3 regions of the Entomomonas asaccharolytica genome follow, and region 2 is predicted to be linked to each of the others. Evidence: riboswitches for the same ligand, from Rfam matches in the RefSeq annotation. Region 2 holds a riboswitch; each other region holds the start of a gene.
What was found. A riboswitch is a leader RNA that binds a small molecule or an ion and turns the genes downstream of it on or off. The one in region 2 is predicted to bind cobalamin.
Positions count from the first base shown of each region.

Region 1: linked by a shared signal. The riboswitch ahead of JHT90_RS04285 (energy-coupling factor ABC transporter permease) and the one ahead of JHT90_RS07585 (TonB-dependent receptor plug domain-containing protein) in region 2 are both predicted to bind cobalamin.
Region 3: linked by a shared signal. The riboswitch ahead of JHT90_RS04215 (cobyrinate a,c-diamide synthase) and the one ahead of JHT90_RS07585 (TonB-dependent receptor plug domain-containing protein) in region 2 are both predicted to bind cobalamin.

Region 1 is NZ_CP067393.1:946,256-949,540, reverse strand. It holds gene cbiQ (cobalt ECF transporter T component CbiQ) at 1-503, opposite strand, end outside; gene JHT90_RS04290 (energy-coupling factor ABC transporter substrate-binding protein) at 490-780, opposite strand; gene JHT90_RS04285 (energy-coupling factor ABC transporter permease) at 777-1,508, opposite strand; cobalamin riboswitch at 1,617-1,788, opposite strand; gene JHT90_RS04280 (HNH endonuclease signature motif containing protein) at 2,027-2,995, opposite strand; gene JHT90_RS04275 (cobalt-factor II C(20)-methyltransferase) at 3,044-3,285, opposite strand, start outside.
Region 2 is NZ_CP067393.1:1,639,902-1,643,186, reverse strand. It holds gene JHT90_RS07590 (YdbL family protein) at 1-140, shown strand, start outside; gene JHT90_RS07585 (TonB-dependent receptor plug domain-containing protein) at 189-2,111, opposite strand; cobalamin riboswitch at 2,222-2,426, opposite strand; gene speA (arginine decarboxylase) at 2,460-3,285, opposite strand, start outside.
Region 3 is NZ_CP067393.1:934,025-937,309, forward strand. It holds gene JHT90_RS15395 (ATP:cob(I)alamin adenosyltransferase) at 692-784, shown strand; gene JHT90_RS04210 (precorrin-2 dehydrogenase/sirohydrochlorin ferrochelatase family protein) at 818-1,270, shown strand; cobalamin riboswitch at 1,318-1,502, shown strand; gene JHT90_RS04215 (cobyrinate a,c-diamide synthase) at 1,629-2,984, shown strand; gene cbiB (adenosylcobinamide-phosphate synthase CbiB) at 2,981-3,285, shown strand, end outside.

The DNA.
Region 1 (3,285 bases), 690 kb from region 2:
TCATCTAAAAAGATAAATATAAAGCGATAGGTGAGTAAAATAATTTCCAACAATGCTTTCGGCATATGGATTTTTTTACCAATTTGAATTAACTGGTCAAAGGGAGTAGTTAATACAAATAAATAAGTAATAGCTAAACAAGATAAGCTTCGGAAAAAAGCATTTTGTGCTACCCATAAGGACTCGGCACTTACCCCAATATAAAGTGAACCAATATGAAAGCTGGCTAACAGCTTACTATTACTCCAGTCAAAAGATAATAAAATACCTGCTACACTTACCATTAGAAAAGCAAAAGGAACCATCATCCATTTACAGTATTTACTAAAACTAATCCGTGTAACATAACAAGTGATAGGTGCTAGTACAACTAAAATAATTAATTGTACAAACCATATTGAACACAAAGCCACTAGCAATAAAACAATATAAGCTAACCCTTTAGTTAGCGGATTTATTTCACGCCAGCGGCTTTGATAGGCATAATGATCAATTTCTAACATCAGTCTTTGGCCTTCTACCACGATAAAAGCCTAAAATATAGCAAATTATCCCTGTGCCAATAGAGCCTTGTAAGGTAAATAGTAAACTTTCTACTTCGCCACTAGCAGGCTCAAAGAAAGACTCAAACCATGGTTCATAATCAGGATGGCTTTGAGTAATAGCCTCCTCTGCTTGACCATCTGCACCGCTAAACTCTGCCCCTTTATTAGCAGGCAAAAAGAAAGGGACTAAACACATAATTACCACAATGGTTAATAACAATAGATTCTTTTTCATTGTGTAAAGCCCCCAACTGGTGCAATTTTACGCTCAGTAATAACATTATAAATAATAACTGTTAATAACCCCTCAGCAATAGCAATAGGGATTTGCGTTAAGCAGAAAATACTCATAAATTTAGTAGCAGCAGCCAAAAAACCTAACTGTGGGTCAGGGAAAGCGCCTGCTAACTGAATAGAAGTGACAAAGTAAGTGACAATATCGGCTGTAAAGGCACATAAAAATACCCCTACATCTTTACGAATTTTAAACTTACAGGAGATTCGCCAAATGTAATAACCAACCACAGGCCCAAATACCGCCATTGACATACCGTTAGCGCCTAACGTAGTTAACCCGCCATGAGCTAAAAACAAAGCTTGGAATAACAACACAATACCTGCTAACACAGCCATTACCCAAGGGCCAAACATCACCACCCCTAAGCCAACGCCCGTAGGGTGTGAGCAGCTACCTGTGACAGATGGCATTTTTAAAGAAGACAGTACAAACACAAAAGCAGCACAAAGTGCTAGTAATACTTTTTTATCAGTACTACCCATAGATATTTTCTTTAATTGATAGATGCCCAGAATTAGAAAAGGAATATAAATTGCCCACCAAGTACCAGCCCAAAGTGGGGGTAAAAACCCTTCCATAATATGCATTGCAAAAGCTTGTTGCGGAAATAATATCAGTAAGGCCACCCCGCCAATTACTGATAAACGCTTGAATCTGATATTCATCGTTATAACCTTAATTTGTTAGGTAACAAATATCCCTCGCTTCATGCAAGTAAGGTTATATAGATAAAATAAATTATTTCATAGATATAACCCTTCCCACCGAAGGGGGTATTCTTCTGTAATCAAATAGGTCTTCTGGCTTAGCTTCATCCTCTTCTGTTCCTTCCCGAGTTTCCTCAGTGGTTATAACAGAATCGTCCACCTTACAGCAGCGGGGGCTGCGCAGGAATTACACCTGCTTCCTTAGCATAAATGCTATATTTGACTACAATTTAGGCAAAAGTCTATGCCCTTTTTTCTAGCAGGTAAATGTGAATTTGAGTAAAGATTGATTTAGGTAATGGCTTAGTTAAATTAACTTTAAAGATAATTAATAATCATTTCAAAATAACTCTTATCACTGATCTGATAAAGTCTATACACGTAATCTATCTAAGTACTTATATTTACTTTAGCTCTGCATTAAAGCGATCAAATATAAACATATATCTACTAGTATAAATTAAAGACCTTTAGTTTTAACTTTCTTTTTGCTTTTTAAAAAACTTATCTCTATGATCTTTTAAATAAAAATCTTGTTTATCACTAAAACAACCAACATTTTTTTCTATAATATTCCATTTTTCAAAAATGGCATCTTTTTTGACTATCTCAGAAATCAACATAGTTCCATCTTTCTGAAAACTTATTAAATATCTATCAAATAAGTAATCAATATGAGGAGCTAAAAGTAAACCATTATTACCATCAACTCTTTCCTCTCTGGTACAATCTACCCAGCGTTTAATATGACTAGCTATTAAGTATCTATCTTTTATTTTATCGAAATCATACAATGTATTTGTTACTCGACAAACTTTCTCAATTTTTAATAGGTTTTCAGTAAATTTTAACTGTGCTGTCCTAATATCAACTAGTGCTTTTTTAGTTGTATTAACTGGTATGGCAGAAGTATCTTTTTCAACTATTTCTTGCACTAATAATTTATCTAACTCTAATTTAATATCATTAACTTTATTTTCAATGGACAATTTTTCAAAGAAAAAATTTGCATATTCCTTAGAGATCTCTATCAAATATTGTTGTTTTAACCCAATTGTACTTAGTTCACTTTTATTTTTTTGTTTAACAAAAGGTGAAGGTGATGAGTTAATTTTATTTATTAAATCTATATAATTTTTTAGAAAAATATCTTGTTTGGGATGAAACCAATCTATTCTTAAAGCATGGCCATCCATATTAGCCCAGTTATTAAATGTTGAATACTCTGGGGCAACTCGAGAATAAGATGATTGTATTACAATGCCAATATCTTTGATATGTTGATCTACGCAAGTAAAAACAATATCGCCAACTTGAGCAACATTCATATTCTCATAACCAACGTTTCTTCTACCAGCTTTAGTTAGTTTTGGTGACCATAGAAAACCTTCACTAGTCGCTATATGATAAGTCTCCCCAAGAGCAACAATCCAATACTTTTCCATTATTTACCTATCCAAAAATAATATATAGATAGACATTAAATAACATATTTAGCTTTTACTCCACTGCTTATTCACCAAAATAGTAGTAAAGTAAGGTAGTTTTTCATCGGCTGGAATATCTTTTAAATTACGGTATTGCTTTTCAGAAGTTAGGGAAGCATCAGATACTAATACCGCATAATCTAATAACCCTAATTCTTCAATTAATGCTTTTACATCAGGTAGGCAAGAGGCGGCTTTCATTAGTACTAGGCTTGAATGTTGTTGTAGTGCTTGGGCTAGTATTTCTT
Region 2 (3,285 bases):
GTAAAAAAGAATACCAAAATTTAGCCAAGAAAAATGGTATTACATTAAATGATGTTGAGGTTATGGCAGGCCAAAAAGCGCAAGAGAAAACACCAGCAGGACAATATATTAATGTTGGTGGTAAATGGCAGAAAAAATAGTAAATATTAGCTAAAAAAAGCGACCTCAATAGGTCGCTTTTTTATTGATTAAAATAATTTAGGTGTCCAAGTTACACCGAGCATTGCTGTAATACCCTCTTCCCTATAACCATAATTTTGTGAGTTATAAGTGTATATATTACGATAATAAGATTTATCTAAAAGATTATCTATTTTTGCATCAAATTTAATTTCAGGCGTTGCTTGCCAACTGCCTCTTATACCCAATAAACCATAACCTGGTATATTTATATTATTGGCTGCATCACCATAACTCGAACTAACAGCTAACCAGCTAGCGCCAATAGCAAAATCACCAAATTGGCGATCTATATCTAAATTAAGTGTACGTCTTGCTCTATTTTGTAATGTCTTGCCTGTCTTTGCATCTCTAGGATCTATAATACTTACTCCAAGCGCACCATTCCAACCTGCTATTTCTTGGTTTAAAGTGGCTTCAAAACCATTAATTCTTGCTTTTTCAACATTATAATTCATACCTGTATAGGTAATAGGATCAGATACATATACGATCATATCGCGAATAGTCGTACGATATATTGAGGCTTCTAAGCGAGTTTTTTCAGCCAATTGACTACGCCACTGAACTTCATAGCTTTTAGATTGTTCTGGTTTTAAATTAGGATTTGCCCCCCACCCTGATGGAGCATATGCATCATTGAATGTTGGTACACGAAACCCTTCTGCATAAGAAAAAATTAACTGATTATCAGGATTAATATGAAAACCTAAACTCGCATTCCATGTGTTTTTACTGCCATATTGTTGGCTTTTATCGTAACGTAAACCTATCTCAGTAAAAACAATATCACCTTGATAATTGTATTGAATAAACCCTGCTCTATTCCAGCGACTAGTTCTTGCATAAGCGTTATTACGATCACTATGTAATTTATCATTTAAATAATCAAGGCCAATTAGTACAGAATTTTTAGTATCTAAATTAAACGTATTTAACCATGTAGCAGAATCACGATAGATATTATAGTCATAACTAGCAAAAATACCTTTATCTAACTTATCCCGACCTTTTATTTTGTCTTCAGCATGGCCTGCTTCTAAACGTGTTGTCCAAAAGTCATTAACATTAAAATTAACATAGGCTGAAGAACTATTGGTTACAAAATCAAAATAAGGTTTTGTTCCTGTAGCAGGCCATCCAGAGCCAAAAGGATTATCATATTCAGTTCTACCTCGTTGATTTAAAGTATTAAAACCTAATTCGAGATCATCCGTTAATTGATGGCTTATGGTAAAACTCAATGATTTATTGCGGTAAGCATCATGATCTTTATCTGAACTAAATGATTTTCTTGTTCTGTCTATTCCTTGTGTCTCATTTAATGCGGTATTTAAACTAAACTTTGTTTGCTTATTACCACCTGAAAGACCTAAACTGCGTTCCCATGTGCTACGGTTACCAGCTGCAACACGTAATCTTGCATTTAATCCATCACCATCTGCACGACGGGTAAAAATTTGAATAACACCACCAATAGCATCGGCACCATAGATTGCAGAACGAGAGCCACGCAACACTTCCACTCGCTCTATTTGATCGATAGCAAGGTATTGTAGTGAAGCACCGCCATTTGTTAATGTGTTAACTCTTTGCCCATCAATCAATACTAGCGTTTGTGCTGTTTTTGTGCCACGTAAGAATACCCCTGTGGTACTCCCCTTGCCTCCTGATTGAGTGATTTGTACACCTGGTACTTTGTTTAATAAATCTACTACCGAAGATGGCTGTAAACGATCAATATCCGTTCTAGTAAATACGGTTATTGCAGCATTGGTTTGTTCTCGTGGTTGAATATCCCTATTAGCTGTCACCACAATGGTATCTAATTTTAAAGCATCAGCGAAAGACTCTTTATTAGTGGTTTCTTGTGCAAATACAGAGCTGGTTGATATCAATAGAATGGATACTGATAGACAAGATAATTTCATATAACCCTCAAAAGTATAATTAGGCTTTTGAGGAGGGTAAAACAGGCAGCATAAACCCTAGCTGCTGGTGGAACCCTCCGCTACACCAGTAGTAAATTGCGTTATACCTATGAAATAAGTAATTTAGGGCGGTCTCCGGGCTTATGATCTGCTTACTCCACCTTCCCATAAAAATTACAGTGGTTATACTAGAGGGCAGTGCTAATTTTTAGCTATCAATTACCGTTGCGGGGGCAGCACAGGATTATAATGAAATCACCTGTTTCCCACTTCCTAACGCAAAATCAGTTGCTTACATTAAAATATAATGTTACAAGTTACAAGCAATATTATTATATTGTTTACTCTTTAGTCAGCTAAATAAGATGAGCGGGTTAATCCTAAACGAAAAGCATCCAAATATTGATTACGCTCAGATGGTGTTAAATGTGCATTTCCCACCTTATCTCGATAGAGATTAATCAGCTTTTCAGGTGACATATGCACATAACGCAACATATCCTCAATGGTATCGTGGGTTTCAATACCTGAATATTGAATACTGCCATCAGCATTTTGATAGATATTTACTGAGTCAGTATCACCAAACAAGTTATGCATATCCCCCAAAATCTCTTGATAAGCACCTACTAAAAAAATGCCAATAAGATATTCTTCACCTTCTGTTATTTCATGTACTGGCATTGTATTTTCAATGCTTTGCTCATCAATATAACGCTGTAATTTGCCATCAGAATCACAGGTTAAATCTTGTAACACTGCACGTCGTAAAGGTTCTTCAGTAAGACGTTGTAGAGGAACAGTAGGCAATATCTGATCAATCGCCCATGTATCAGGTAGACTTTGAAAAACAGAAAAATTACAGATATATTTATCCGCCAATTTATCATTTAATTCATCCATCACAGGACGATGAGATTTTTGGCGTGCTTTTAATTGGTCAGATAAGCGGCGACAAATAGCATAATAACATTGTTCTGCAATGGCCTTTTGCGCCATATTTAATTTACCCACAGAATATTGGGCAGATGCTTCCTCAATTAAATGCACTGCACGCCAATAAGTTTCTGTTACCATTTCAGAATCAGTAGGTAACAACAACTCCATTAACTGTTGAATAATTTCAGGTTGCTCATGTAAATTATCAATGGTGGGTGGTTGATCGTTATGTTTT
Region 3 (3,285 bases), 710 kb from region 2:
TCATATTTTTTAGTTAACAAATGAAACTTGTATCTTTAGGAGGCAGCATATATGTTACATTCAAGTAAGCACTGATAGGCTACTTAACTCAACTTATACAACCCAAATTAGTTTTTTTATATATAAAAAAACTATTAATAAACTACTATTATTTGAGTTTATGACAAAATTATTGAGTAATCAGATCATCAAATAACTTAATTTAGTTTGCCCTTAAACTCGTTATATAAAATTAATATTCTGATTGAATTGTATATTATTCAAAATGATATTTTTATAAGTCTTTAGTAGTTAAATAATGATGAGGTTAATAACTAATCTATTTATTTGTGAAAAAAGAAAAATAATTTTATTTGATTAAATTATTATTTAAGGTTATAGCTTTTGCTAGCTTTCACTTGATATTGTTTCTTGTTAATTTGAGAACTATTAATCATATTTCATTGGTGCATATGACAGCTGCTGTTTTCAATTTGGAAGTCTTATTTTTGTAAAATACAGTTGTTCATAATATTGTTAATTAGAAGCTAACATGATATTGATTAGATATTCTAATCCTAGGCGTTTTTACAAAAGCAAAAACAGCTATATCATAGAATAAAGTTTAAATTTTTAGCTAAAGCTTTTATCATTTCCTAGCCTAATCAAAATAAAGCGTTTACTATAATAAAAAACTGATGAATATATCCCTATGACTATCCAATATTTAAATCGTCTATCTGATGTATTGTTTGTACTAGCAAGGATGCAGATAAACAACAAGGTGTGTCAGAAATTGTTTTAAATAGACAGGTTTAATATTGTAAGGCGATTCAGTATGACAAAGTTATATCCATTAACCCTTAAGCTAATAAATAAAAAAGTATTGGTAGTGGGTGCAGGGAAAGTAGCTTTGCGTAAGCTACAAGGTTTAGTGGGAACAGGCGCAGAAATTACCGTAGTATCACCAGAGGTATTACCAGAAATTGAAGTATTACCTGATATCACAATAATTCAACGTCATTTTCAGCCGTCAGATACTAAAAATGCTCATATTATTTATGCTGCAACAGATAACCAGCAAGTAAATGATGAAGTAGGGCGATATATTGAGCATTGGCAATGGTTTGATAATACTGCATTGCCTGAAGCATCTAATTTTTTTACACCTGCGGTTATTCGAGAAAAGGGTTTAATCGTGTCTATTTCTACAGAAGCACGAGATCCTACTCGTGCCAAGTTAATTAAGCAAAAGATCACAGACTTTTTACTTAAATCAATGAAAGAGTAGTTATTTCTAATAGTGATGTTGTTTCCTAATTCTTTTCACTAGTATATCTATTAATTAATGCGTTTTGGATTAGTAATAGCAAATTGTTATTACGGAAGCAGGTGTGATTCCTGCGCAGCCCCCGCTGCTGTAATGTGGACGATTCTCTAAAACACCACTGAACGATATGTTTGGGAAGGTAGAGAAAAGGATGAAGCAAAGCCAGAAGACCATCTAGACGCAGAGTAACACCTTCGGTGGGAAGGTCTGTTCTGCTTATTTTGTCTATTTAGCCTATATACAAACTATAGCAAAACTTAAATCCCTACCTAACAGAAGGTGGGGATTTTTGTTTTCGGGCGGATGGACAAAAGATAACGTGAAAAAAATTATGTTTGGGGCAACCCACAGTGGCGCAGGTAAAACCACTGTAACATTAGGTTTAATGCATGCTTTGACGCGACGCGGCTTAAAGGTGCAACCTTATAAAGTTGGCCCTGACTATATTGATACAGGTTGGCATAAACTAGCAACAGGCCACGCCTCTATAAATCTTGATGCCTTTATGGTGTCTGAAAATAATCTTAAATATCTTTTTCAAACCCATGCTAAAACCGCTGATATCAATATTATTGAAGGGGTAATGGGGCTCTATGATGGCTATGGTGTTGACCCCAATTATTGTAGCAGTGCAGGTTTAGCTAAAACATTAAATTGCCCGATTATTTTAGTGGTGGATGGCAAAGCAGTGTCAACCTCAATTGCTGCCACCGTTATGGGCTTTCAAAAATTTCAGCCCAATGTACCTATTGTTGGGGTATTGGTTAATCGGGTAAATACCGATAGCCACTATCAACTGCTTAAACAAGCCATAGAAACTTATTGCCAAATTCCTGTATTAGGTCGTTTGCCTAATATGCCTGAGCTAGTTTTGCATGAACGTCATTTAGGCTTAGTACCCACCGAAGAAATGCAAGATATGCAAAGTTATTGGCAGCAATTAGCCGATGCCATAGAACAGCATATTGAAGTAGATCGTATTGTTGAATTAAGTGCAAGCGAAGAGCTTGCTGTAACTATTCCAAAATTACCCAATGCTGCTAACTATCATGGATTAAAAATGGCCGTTGCACAGGATGAGGCATTTCATTTTTATTACCAAGATAATTTAGATTTACTTAGCCAACTAGGTGTAGAGCTAATACCTTTTAGCCCATTAGCAGATAGCCAATTACCAGACTGTGATTTGGTCTATTTAGGGGGTGGCTTCCCCGAAGTTTTTGCAGAGCAACTAGCAGCCAACCAAACTATGCTCCAGTCTATTTTACAAGCCCATAAGCAAGCTAAACCAATCTATGCAGAATGTGGTGGCTTAATGTATTTAGGTGAGTTTTTACAGGTCGATGGTGAACATTATGACATGGTGGGAGTATTAGCAGGTTATAGCCAAATGACCAAGGGTTTAAAACGCTTTGGTTATTGTGAAGGTAGGGCATTAACAAATACCTTGTTAGCGGATACAGGCGAAATATTAAAAGGCCATGAGTTCCACCATTCAGAGTTTTATACCAATTTACCTTGTGCTTTTGCCATGTATAAAACCCGTGATGGGGAAATTGTTAAAGAATGGCAAGGTGGTTATCAAGTAGGTAATACCCTAGCGAGTTACTTGCATATTCATTTTTATCAAAATCCATTTATATTGTGTCATTGGTTGGATAGGGCGCTAGTATGAGTTATTTATTGCCTGTTCTTCCTATTATTATTGGCTTTATCGTGGATTTACTATTAGGCGATCCACAAGGCTGGCCTCATCCTGTGCGCTGGATAGGTAATAGTATTACTTTTGTACAACAAAAGATTCGCAATCAATGCTCTAGTGATGCCTCCCTAAAATGGGGTGGCCTATGGTTATGGTTGATTATAGTGGGAGGCACTTTCTTAGTCACTTGGGGCTTACTCTATTTGATTGGTCTATGGTCATGGTGGCTAAGCTTCATCGTTCAGTGTGTATTGGCCTATACCATCTTAGCCAC